2 regions of the Neobacillus sp. SAB-20_R2A genome follow, and region 2 is predicted to be linked to the other one. Evidence: riboswitches for the same ligand, from Rfam matches in the RefSeq annotation. Region 2 holds a riboswitch; the other holds the start of a gene.
What was found. A riboswitch is a leader RNA that binds a small molecule or an ion and turns the genes downstream of it on or off. The one in region 2 is predicted to bind glycine.

Region 1 (6,222 bases), 590 kb from region 2:
ACGAATAATTCAGATATGAAAAAAATAACAGGTAGTGATAAAGCATATGCTAGAGGTTAATAAATTTTATCAGTTTTTAAGAAGAGGCCCTTCCAGCATAGTGAATCTTGTGTTTGTCTTTCGATATATTTCGCTATCCTTAACTTCTATCTTTTGTTTAATAGGTCCACAATCCCCCTTTTATTTTAAAGTGGGAATGGTTGTATCACTATCTGTCGCTGCCTGGATTATTACAGATATACAAAGAAAATATGTTGAGAATATCACAATTATAAAATCGACTGTCCTGGTTGAAATCATTGGATTAACATTACTGCTGATTCCAACAGGTGGTATTTCAAGTCCATTTATCTGGTACGCTCTTAATCCGGTGTTAGTAGCAGCAAGCTTTCTAACGACATTTTTTTGTTGGGGATCTTTGGCCTTCTATCTAGGAAGTGCCACATTCATTACGAATCATCTCTATCACATTGATAATATCGTTATGATCGTGCAGGATAAATCTAACTTTTATCTAGTATGTCTGCTGATAACCATGCTTTTGAGATTATTCTCAGGACTGACCAAAGAATTGTATTTAAAAACATCCCTTTTAAAAGAGCAGCAGTCTGAATTATTAAACGTAAATACGATTCTTACGGATACAAATCAAAAGTATCAACAAACCTTAGAGCATGTTATGTCTCTTTACCATCTTATGGAGAACTTTAATTCCAAGATGAGTATTGAAAAGTTAGTGAAAGAAATAACAATTGCTTTAATGAAATGTACAGAAAGGGATGAAGTGTTCCTTTGGATTACAGATATTAACCAGCAGAATAGCTACATTGGAAATTTGACCAATAATCCACGATTAGAAAATGACCTCATCGACAATTGGCAAAATATTCGCATGAAAAGGAAGGCGTTTACCTGCAAGCTTAATAAGGATACCTATCAAATGAAAATTATTAGAAGCGCGAATAATGTTGGGATTATAGGAATAAAGGACGCTAATGGAAATAATGAGGAGAACACATTTCTTTTAAATCGCCCCTTTGAGTATTTGGCGGAATTAAGCGAAATCATGTTTGAAAAGCTACATATGGACCAGATGATGGATCAAATGATTATCATTGAAGAGCAGAATCGGATCGCTAATGAAATACATGACAGTGTTTCGCAAAGATTATTTGGTATTGTTTGTGCCATGCATAGCTTACAGGTAAAGGGCCAAAGCTTGAACAGGGATGAATTGAATCAAGAGTTTAAATTCCTTTCACAGTCTGCAAATACAACTATTAAAGAACTAAGGTCAGCGATCTATCGGTTAAGTTCGGTAAAGAAAGGAGAGAGGCCATTTCTTGTTCGTCTAAAAAAGTATTTGGACGAATATGCCCGTTTAAATGACATATGGATAAACTATCAAGTTTCTGGAGATGAATCATTAATTTCAGAAAGTTTAAAGCAGGCCCTTTATCGAATAATCTGTGAGGCTTGTGGAAATGCGGTTCGCCATGGGGAGTGCAATGGTATTGAATTAAAATTATCCTTATTGGATGAGAAAACAGTATTAGTTATCCAGGATGATGGTAAAGGGATTAATGTAACCCTTGATACAGATACAGATAAGAGAGAAAAAGGAATTGGCCTAATCAATATGAGGAATATAGTTAGCTCATTTACTGGAACAATCTCTATTAATGGGATAAATGGTGAAGGAACAGAGATTCACATAGAAATTCCAAACATTAGAGGGGGAGAGTTTCTGGAGGTGTCTGGGTAGTGAAAGTTGTGATTGTTGATGACCATCCTTTGGTCAGAAAAGGGCTAACCTCTATACTTGCTTTAGATGAAACAATGGAGGTTCTTGGAGAAGCAACGAATAGCAGGGAGGCAATGGAACTTTTTAATTCGTTAAAGCCTGATCTTGCTTTAGTGGACCTTCGTTTAGCAAATGAATCAGGGTTAGATTTAATCACGAAAGCAATGAAGCAAGGAATTGAATGTAAATTCGTTGTATTAACATCATCCATAGAAGAAAAAGACTTTATCCGGGCAAAAGAAACAGGAGTAGATGGATACGTTTTAAAAGAAGCATTCCCTGAAGAACTGATACATGCACTAAAAGTTGTGGGTAAAGGCCGGAAATACTATGACCCAGGAGTTTTGGATTTGGCTATGAGATCAGGCGAAGCTGTTGATAATGGAGAACTCGAACAGTTAACCCCGAAAGAAAGGGAAGTTTTAATTGAACTAGGCAAGGGGCACTCAAATAAAGAAATCTCAAAGACCTTGTTTATTACTGAATACACTGTTAAAAAACATGTAAGTCAAATACTGGCTAAACTTGGGCTTGTAGATCGGACACAAGCAGCATTATATGCCAATGCAAAAGGTTTGGTAACTTATATAGCTCACCCGAGTGGCTAAAAAAAGAGGTTGAAACTTAAACATTTCAACCTCTTTTTCTTATTTTACTTATTCTGCATCCATAAATGGATAAGCAACCTCTGCAGTTGGTGCAAAGTTTTCTTTGATGACACGAGGACTTGTCCAGCGGATCATGTTAAATACAGAACCTGCTTTATCGTTTGTACCAGATCCACGAGAACCGCCAAATGGCTGTTGATTAATCATCGCACCAGTTGGTTTATCATTGATATAGAAGTTTCCAGCTGCGCCGGATAAGCGGTTTTCTAAGTGAACAATGGCCCCGCGATCTTGGGCAAAGATCGAACCTGTTAAGGCATACATAGAAGCTGTATCAACTGCCTCCAATGTTTCCTCTAATTTATCATTTTCGTAAACATAGATTGTTAATACTGGTCCGAAAATTTCTTCTACCATTGTCTTGAAATTTGGATTTGTTGTCACAATGATGGTCGGTTGAACGAAATATCCAACAGAATCATCATAAGTACCGCCAGCAATAATTTCTGCTTCTTCAGAAGCTGCTGCGTAATCGATATAGCTTGTAATTGAATCAAATGCTGCTTTATCAATAACTGCACCCATGAAGTTCCTGAAGTCGCGGACATCCCCAACTTTAAGCTTAGCCGTCTCTGCCACTAAACCGTCTTTCACTTCTTCCCACAAACTTGCCGGGATGTAGGCACGAGAAGCGGCTGAACATTTTTGACCTTGGTATTCAAAAGCACCGCGAACAAGGTTCGCTACTACTTTGTCTGCTTGTGCCGTTTCATGAGCAAATACGAAGTCCTTACCACCTGTTTCCCCAATTAAACGAGGGTAAGATTTATAGCTTGCAATGTTTTCTCCGACTGTTTTCCAAATCGTTTGGAACGTACTTGTGGATCCAGTGAAATGGAATCCAGACATACGAGGGTCTGTTAATACAACTTCTGATACTTGTGAACCACGAGAAGGTACGAAGTTGATGACACCTTTTGGTAATCCTGCTTCTTCTAAAATACGCATAAAGTAATAGTTTGCTAGAATAGAAGTTGTTGCTGGTTTCCAAACGACTACGTTCCCCATCATCGCAGGAGCTGCTGGCAGATTTCCGCCAATGGCTGTGAAGTTAAATGGAGAAATCGCCAATACAAAACCGTCTAATGGACGGTAATCTGTACGATTCCATACATTCTTCATGCTACTTGGCTGAATTTGATAAACCTGATTTGCATAATCAACGCCAAAACGTAAGAAGTCTACTAATTCTTGGGCAGAATCAATTTCAGCTTGAACAGCTGTTTTGGACTGTCCTAACATTGTCGCTGCATTCATGACATCACGGTATGGTCCAGAGATTAAATCAGCAGCTTTTAAGAAAATAGCGGCGCGGTGTTCCCAAGCCATATTAGCCCATGCTTCTTTCGCAGCCATTGCAGCTTCAACAGCATCACGCAGCTCCTTTTCTCCGGCTTGCGAATAGTTTGCTAAAACATGTTGATGATCATGTGGCATAACCACTTGCTTCACTGTTTCTGTCTTTATATTTTCGCCATTAATAATCACAGGAATGTCGATTACGATACTAGATTGGCGTGTTAATTCTGCCTTTAATGTTTCCCGTTCTTTTGTCCCAGGAGCATAAGTATTGCCAGGTTCATTTGCAGGTGTTGGGATTTTGAAAACTCCGTTACTCATTCTTTCACGTTCCTTCCCGTTTATATATTCTGTTCCTTTATAGACAAAGCTACTTATTTCGACAATTATTATAACATACTTTTTCTGTTCTTTGGCTTTCTATTACAACTTAATGAAAGCGAATTCAAATTCTTATCTCTGGGGTTTAAATTAATTCCAGAGAGTCATTAAAATATTTAAGAGTCATTTATTGTTGACAAAGTAATTTAATACTACTAAAATTAAAAATTATTCAACAATATTATCTAAAAAACTTAATAATTAGCAAGCTATGATTGCTATGGATCACACTATAGCAGGAGCAGCTTCTGGAGAGACCGCGGATTCCGCGGCGCCGAAGGGTTCACAATCTCAGGCAAAAGGACAGAAGAGTACTGAATATATATTTGTCATGCTGACAATTGTCAGCTTAATAAGTATTATTTGTTATTCTTATGACCTAAGAGATTGGAGGACATCCAATCTCTTTTTTTATTGGGTTTTTTAAATTTTAAGGGGGAGTCAAGGTTGGCACAGCAAGAATTAAAGAGGAATTTAGCAAATCGGCACGTTCAACTTATCGCAATTGGCGGCACCATTGGTACCGGATTATTCCTGGGGTCGGGTAAAGCCATCCAACTGGCTGGCCCATCCATTATCTTTGCTTATTTAATCGTAGGTATTGCCTGTTTCTTTGTGATGAGGGCGCTGGGGGAACTCCTGCTGTCTAAGGCGGGCTATCAGTCTTTTACTGACATTGCCGAAGATTACCTTGGACCGCGAGTTGCGTTTGTAACGGGATGGACCTATTGGTTTTGCTGGATTATGACCGCTATGGCTGATGTGATTGCTGTTGGTGTATATGTACGATATTGGTTTGATATCCCACAGTGGATACCTGCAATTGTCTGTTTGGTTGTCTTATTGGGCCTCAATCTATTAACGGTAAAGCTTTTTGGAGAATTGGAGTTCTGGTTTGCCTTAATAAAGGTCATTACCATTCTTGCCTTAATCGGAATTGGGATCATTTTGCTAGTGATGGGATTCAAGACAGATGCAGGGGCGGTCTCTATTAAAAATCTTTGGGAACATGGCGGCCTTTTTCCAAATGGAATGACAGGCTTCTTGCTTTCATTCCAAATGGTCGTTTTTGCATTCGTTGGTGTGGAATTAGTGGGTGTATCGGCAGCGGAAACAGCCAATCCGGAAAAAAATATCCCATCGGCCATTAATAAAATTCCTTTACGGATTTTATTTTTCTACGTTGGCGCATTGATCGTTCTTCTATGTATTAATCCATGGACGGAACTGAATGCAGCTGAAAGTCCGTTTGTCAAAACGTTTAGTTTAGTCGGGATTCCGATTGCTGCAGGAATTATTAATTTTGTCGTTCTAACTTCAGCCGCTTCTGCTTGTAACAGTGGGATGTTTTCAACAAGCCGGATTTTATATAATTTAAGCAATAATAGCCAGGGACCAGCCCATTTTGCGAGACTGAATAAAAATCATGTGCCAAGTAATGCATTATTGATTTCGACTCTTGTCCTGACAGGGGGAGCGCTCCTTAGCAAACTTATTCCGGAGCAGGCTTTTGGAATCGTAACAACCATTAGTGCCATTTGTTTTATTTGGGTTTGGGGCGTCATTCTGATCTGTCATGTAAGGTATAAGAAAACTCGTCCGGACTTACAGGCAAAGTCAAAATTTAAAGCACCATTTACACCATTTGTTAATTATGCGGTCCTAACCTTGTTTGCGGCGATTCTCATTATCATGCTGTTCGCCGACGCTACCCGTCCGGCCCTATTGTTGACACCACTATGGTTTATTCTATTATTTGCTTTGTATTCTTATAGAAGGAAAAAAGAGAAAAAATTAAAATTATCAGCATAGAATCAAATTGGGTAAAAGAAATGGAGCCGGTATTGAAACCAGGCTCCATTTTCATGTAACTTAATTTTTCCTAATTAAATAATCCGAACTGTCACCATTCCAGGAATTTGTTTTACTTTTTCCTCTAATCCTGGAATAACATCACCGTTTACTTTATTATCAATGTCAATAATTGTATAGGCATAATCCCCGCGGCTTCTGTTGACCATATCAGCAATGTTTAAATGATAGCTGGATACTGCAGATGTAATCTGTCCA
Region 2 (6,222 bases):
GGAGTCTATCATTATCCCAGAAGCCGACTATGATTTGGAAGATGTGATTGATCGGATTAAGCAGGGGCATCAGCGCGGAAAAAGACACAGCATTATTGTAGTGGCAGAGGGTGTTGGCAAAGGGCTGCAAATGGGGAAAGAGATTCAAGAAAAAACCGGATTTGAAACAAAGGTTACCATACTAGGGCATATTCAACGAGGGGGTTCTCCAAGCGCCTATGATCGAATGATGAGCAGCCAAATGGGGGCACTAGCCGTTGATTTAATCATAGAGGGGAAAAAAGGTGTAATGGTAGGGGTGAAAAATGGCCAACTAACCCATACAACCTTTACGGAAATTGAAAAAGACCGACACAAGATTGATCTTTCTATTTACGAATTAGCCAGAAGCCTTTCTATTTAAGGAAAATATCCATCTTCAAAATTCAGAATAGGAGAGTGGCCAGATTGGAAAAAAAATATTGCATTCATTGCAGAACGCTCTATTCGAAAGAATCGATTTGCGGTATATGTGGAAAAAGTGAATTCCAGGATATAAAAATTATGATTCATCATCAAGAACAATCGAATCGGAAAAAAATTTTAGCTGAACACTCTATATCTTGTAAACTAGCGTAATCCCTCTTCCATTATGCAGGGGGATTACGCTCACGACTATATTTATACTTCTACCTTTTTTTCTTGATCACTAACATTTTGGATTGTTTCGATAAATTTCTGCATTGTATTTGTCAGGAATGAATCTGCCCGGCGAATAAAAACCGTTGTGATTTTGGAGTATTTTTCGGGAATATGATAGATTCGAACAACCCCATCTGCCTCCAAGAGACTAACCGTAGATTTTGGGATAATTGTAATCCCCAAACCGGCTATTACACTGCCCAAAATCGTCTCCCATGTGCCAAATTCCATGATTTTTGCATTGATTCTTCCCTCATCGCGGACCCAGCCCTCCAATTTTGAACGGTAGCTGCACCCTTGTTTGAAAACAAGGAGCGGCTTGTTTTTTAATTCCTCAAAAGGAACCTCTTCCTGGTTGGAGATTAAAACCAACTCCTCTTCAAAGACTTCATATTGAGCAATTTGTGGATGATTAAAATTTCCTGTCACAAATGCTCCGTCCAGTTTATAGCTGAGAATATCCTCGACAAGATCCTCTGTTACACCACTTACAAGAGACAAGTCAATGTTGGGATATTTCTTGTGATAGGCAGATAGAATCAGTGGAAGTTTGTATAATGTCTCAACAGTGCCTATTTCAAGGGTGCCAACCGGGTTATCCGAGTCTTGAACCACTTTTAACATCTCATCGACCATGGAAATAATTTTTTGAGCATAAAACAATAGTTTTTTCCCTTCCGAATTGATAACCATGCCGCGGCTTGAGCGGTGAAATAACTCGGTTTGAAGTTCTTCCTCCAGCTGCCTGATCCTTACGGTTACATAGGATTGAACATAATTTAAGCTTTTGGCGGCCTTTGAAATGCTTCCGAATTCAGCTACCTTTTGAAAAATCCGCAAATCCTTAATTTCCATGGCTATTCCCCCGTATTAATTTGTTATTCCTATTACCACATTGCTAATAGAGATAATATTTCTAATAGAGATAGATAGTATCTCTTTTAATCATTTTACTTGATGGCAGAAAGGTCGTAAGATGTTATTAAAGAATTAAGAAAATTTAAATTATTGAAAAAGGAGAGCAGAAACGATGAGCAAAAAAGACTTTGATGTAATTGTAGTTGGCGCAGGATCGATGGGAATGGCAGCAGGTTATTACCTGGCCAAACAAGGTGTGAAAACATTATTGGTAGATGCATTTGATCCGCCTCATACGAATGGCAGCCATCACGGTGACACTCGGATTATCCGCCATGCCTATGGTGAAGGACGTGAGTATGTACCGTTTGCCTTAAGAGCCCAAGAGTTATGGTATGAACTTGAGAGAGAAACACATCATAAGATTTTTACAAAAACCGGTGTTTTAGTATTTGGACCTAAGGGTGAATCTGACTTCGTTGCTGAAACGATAGAAGCTGCCAGCATTCATGGGTTGGATGTTGATTTACTAGAAGGCGAAGAAATTCATCAGCGCTGGCCGGGTGTAACCGTCCCTGAAAACTTTAACGCAATCTATGAAAAAAACTCCGGCGTCTTATTCAGTGAAAATTGCATTCGCGCCTATCGCGAGCTAGCTGAAGCAAATGGTGCAAAAGTGTTAACACATACAAGGGTTGAGGATTTTGAGATTTCCGAGGACTCTGTCAAAATCCAAACTGAATTTGGTTCCTTTACCGGCAGTAAGTTGATTTTGAGCATGGGGGCTTGGAACAGCAAACTTCTATCAAAATTAAATATTGATATTCCATTACAGCCTTACCGCCAAGTTGTTGGGTTCTTCGAATGCGAAGAATCACAGTATAGCAATACCCATGGTTTCCCGGCCTTCATGGTTGAAGTACCGACAGGCATCTATTACGGGTTCCCAAGCTTCAGCGGCTGCGGTTTGAAAATAGGATACCATACTTTCGGTCAAAAAATCGACCCGGATACAATTAATCGTGAATTTGGGATCTATACGGAGGATGAAGGAAATATTCGCAGATTTCTAGAAGAATACATGCCGGGTGCTACTGGAACTCTTAAAAGAGGGGCAGTGTGCATGTACACAAAAACACCTGATGAGCATTTTGTGATTGATTTGCATCCACAGTACTCCAATGTGGCAATCGCAGCAGGCTTCTCCGGCCATGGATTTAAATTCTCAAGTGTTGTTGGTGAAACGCTAAGCCAACTAGTGACAACTGGCAAAACCGAACATGATATTTCTCTTTTCTCTATCAATCGCCCTGCTTTAAAACAGAAAGCAAAGATCTAATAGATTATTAAATTGCCATTATCCTAGAACGATTAAAAAAATAATAAATTTAGAGGTGCAAAAATGAGCGAAAAAACATTAACCCAAAGCCAATTAACTTATTTAGATGCAAAACCGGGCATTCAATTAATTAAAGCAGGAACCTATAAATTAAATGAATTAAGCGTATTGCGGGGAACACCTGAGTTAAAGGGACAAATCCTTGATGTGCCGATTACAGATAAAAAACAAGTATTAACAATGGGTTACTATGCACTCCAGCCTTCGGTTGATTATTCTGCAGAATTTACGTTTATCGAAATTAAAGTTGTGACCAAAGGTAAAATGGTTGTCCGCGATGTAGAAGGAAACAAATATGTGGCAGAAGTAGGGGACGTATTAGTCTTCTCCCCTAATACAACGGTTATTTTCGATGGTGAAAGTGATGGCGAAGTGGTTTACTTCAAAAATGTAGAGGCAAATCCTACTTATTTGTAATAACCAAACTTATTTAAAAAAGCATTGACAATTACAAACAGAATGATTATTCTGAAAATAATAAAATTGAATAGGGCGGATGATTGTTGTGGGAGAGTGTAATATCTACATCTACCACCGAAGGAGCAAGTTCCAAAAAAACCCTTGGAACCAATCTCTCAGGTAAAAGAACCATAACAGGACGCACCTCTGGAGAGCGTATTTGAAAATGCCACCAAAGGAGAAAGCTCCAAATGTTGGAGTTTAACTCTCAGGTAAAAGGACAGAGAAGGGATGATTTTACACCCCTTTTCTGTCCTTTTTTGTTTTTTTTAAAGCAATTATGGAAAAATGGAGGAATTGTCAATGAGTTTACAACAAAACGATTCAACAATTTTTGAGGCAATTGAAAGTGAGAAAAATCGCCAGCTTCATACCTTGGAATTAATTGCATCCGAAAACTTTGTCAGCCCGGATGTTTTAGAAGCAATGGGAAGTGTGATGACGAATAAGTATGCCGAGGGTTATCCAGGTAAGCGCTATTATGGCGGCTGTGAATTTGTGGATGTCGCAGAACAGGCAGCGATTGAACGGTTAACTAAATTATTCGGCGCCAAATTTGCCAATGTCCAGCCACATTCCGGTGCACAGGCCAATACTGCTGTATTTTTTGCCCTGCTTCAACCAGGCGATAAGATTATGGGGATGAATTTATCGCACGGCGGCCATTTAACTCACGGCAGTCCGGTAGCAATGTCAGGAAAATGGTTCGATGTTGTTTCTTATGGGGTAAGAGAAGACAATCACCTGATTGATTACGATGAGCTGGAAGAAGTTGCGAAAAGAGAACAACCAAAATTAATTATCGGCGGTACAAGCGCCTATCCGAGAGTGATTGATTTTGCGAGATTTAGACAAATCGCCGATCAGGTTGGCGCAAAACTGATGGTTGATATGGCACATATTGCCGGACTTGTTGCTGCAGGTCTCCATCCTTCTCCCGTTCCATATGCGGATGTTGTGACCAGCACCACTCATAAAACATTGCGCGGCCCACGAGGCGGAGTGATTTTAACAAACGATGAAGAAATAATCAAACAAATAAATAAAGCTGTTTTTCCGGGAACTCAGGGCGGGCCGCTTATGCATATTATTGCCGCTAAGGCAGTTGCTTTCAATGAAGCATTGCAGCCAAGCTTTAAGGAATATGCCAAACAAATTATTGAAAATTCAGCTGCACTGGGAGAGGCGCTTAAGCAGGAAGGGGCAGCGCTTGTATCCGGCGGGACTGATAATCATATTGTGCTCCTCGATGTGCGTCCATGGGATTTAACAGGAAAAGAAGCAGAGAAATTGCTTGAAGAAGTCGGGATTACAGTTAATAAAAACACCATTCCATACGACCCGAAAAGCCCGTTTGTGACAAGCGGAATCCGCATGGGAACAGCCGCGTTAACAACACGTGGAATGAAACAAGAGGAAATGGTGCAAATCGCAAAAGTGATCGCAGCCGTTCTTAAGAGCAAAGGGGATTTAGCCGTAATCGAACAGGGGAGAAAGACAACAAAAGCAATTTGCGGGAGATTTCCATTATTTCAACAGCCAATCACTGTGTAAGAAAGGGGTAGCTTAATGGAGTATCAAAGCTGTTTTGACATCATCGGCCCGATTATGGTTGGGCCATCGAGTTCCCATACAGCCGGTGTTGTATCAATTGGGAAATTTGTTTATGAGTTGCTTGGAGGGTCCCCGCAAAGGGCGGATATTACTTTCTATGATTCGTTCTCCGAAACATACCAGGGACACGGAACGGATAAAGCGCTTCTTGGCGGCCTGCTTGGGATGAATACAGATGATACCAGAATTAGATATGCGGTTGAATTAACCAAACGATACGGGCTTCACTATGAATTTAAATTTGAAGATCGCTGCCCTTATTACGATCATCCCAATACAACTGTTATTAGGGCAAGACGTGCGGGCCATTTTGTTAAAGTAGGCGGTGTATCATTAGGCGGCGGTTTATCAAAAATCTTTATGATTGATGATGAAATAGTTGATATTCGATTAAGCACAAGTGATGATTTTTCAGAAATCGCAGCAAAATTTCGTTCCAATCCTTTTCATGAAGCAATCTTGGAGGGTGTATGATGGATTTTCGGTCAATGAACGAGCTTATTGAACTTTGTAACCGTGAACGGAAAACAGTTGGCGAAATGATGCTGATGGTGGAAATGGAAAAATCAGGCCGTGACAAAGAGACGATCATCGATATGATGGCAGAGCGGTTAATTAAAATGAAGCAAGCAGTGGAGACCGGTGTAGAAGATGCTTCCCCGGCACCAAGCGGTATTTCCGGCGGTGATGCCGTCAAGATGAGCGAATATGTAAATAACGGGAAGGGCTTATCAGGTCCATATATTAACGATGCAATGACGTTCTCGATGGCAACATCTGAAAGCAATGCACGGATGGGCGTGATTGTGGCGACGCCAACGGCCGGGGCAGCCGGTATTTTACCGGGGGTTTTATTTTCACTGCGAAAGAATGACGACACCTCCTATCGGGATTTAGTCATGGGTTTGTTTACCGCAAGTGCACTCGGATATGTGATTGCCAACCGCTCCTTTATCTCTGGAGCGGCAGGAGGATGCCAAGCGGAGGTTGGTTCGGCCACCGCAATGGCGGCCGGCGCAATTGTTGAATTAAAGGGCGGGACACCAGAGCAGGTCGTAAACGCCACCGCAATCGCGATGAAATCCCTTTTAGGGTTAGTATGTGACCCGGTCGCCGGTCTCGTAGAAGTTCCTTGCATTAAGCGAAACGTGATCGGCACTTCGATCGCCTTTTCAGCAGCCGACCTGTCGCTGGCCGGAATTGAAAGCCGG

Region 1: it holds a riboswitch for glycine, as region 2 does, so the genes downstream of both, V5M37_RS28620 (amino acid permease) here and glyA (serine hydroxymethyltransferase) in region 2, are expected to answer to the same signal.

What each region holds. Positions count from the first base shown of each region.
Region 1 is NZ_CP145895.1:5,874,416-5,880,637, reverse strand. It holds gene V5M37_RS28640 (DUF5305 family protein) at 1-60, shown strand, start outside; gene V5M37_RS28635 (sensor histidine kinase) at 197-1,765, shown strand; gene V5M37_RS28630 (response regulator) at 1,765-2,412, shown strand; gene pruA (L-glutamate gamma-semialdehyde dehydrogenase) at 2,461-4,092, opposite strand; glycine riboswitch at 4,391-4,469, shown strand; gene V5M37_RS28620 (amino acid permease) at 4,600-5,964, shown strand; gene V5M37_RS28615 (phosphoglycerate dehydrogenase) at 6,039-6,222, opposite strand, start outside.
Region 2 is NZ_CP145895.1:535,381-541,602, forward strand. It holds gene pfkA (6-phosphofructokinase) at 1-403, shown strand, start outside; gene V5M37_RS02640 (LysR family transcriptional regulator) at 661-1,536, opposite strand; gene solA (N-methyl-L-tryptophan oxidase) at 1,712-2,878, shown strand; gene V5M37_RS02650 (hypothetical protein) at 2,942-3,355, shown strand; glycine riboswitch at 3,435-3,539, shown strand; glycine riboswitch at 3,543-3,623, shown strand; gene glyA (serine hydroxymethyltransferase) at 3,701-4,951, shown strand; gene V5M37_RS02660 (serine dehydratase beta chain) at 4,967-5,485, shown strand; gene sdaAA (L-serine ammonia-lyase, iron-sulfur-dependent, subunit alpha) at 5,485-6,222, shown strand, end outside.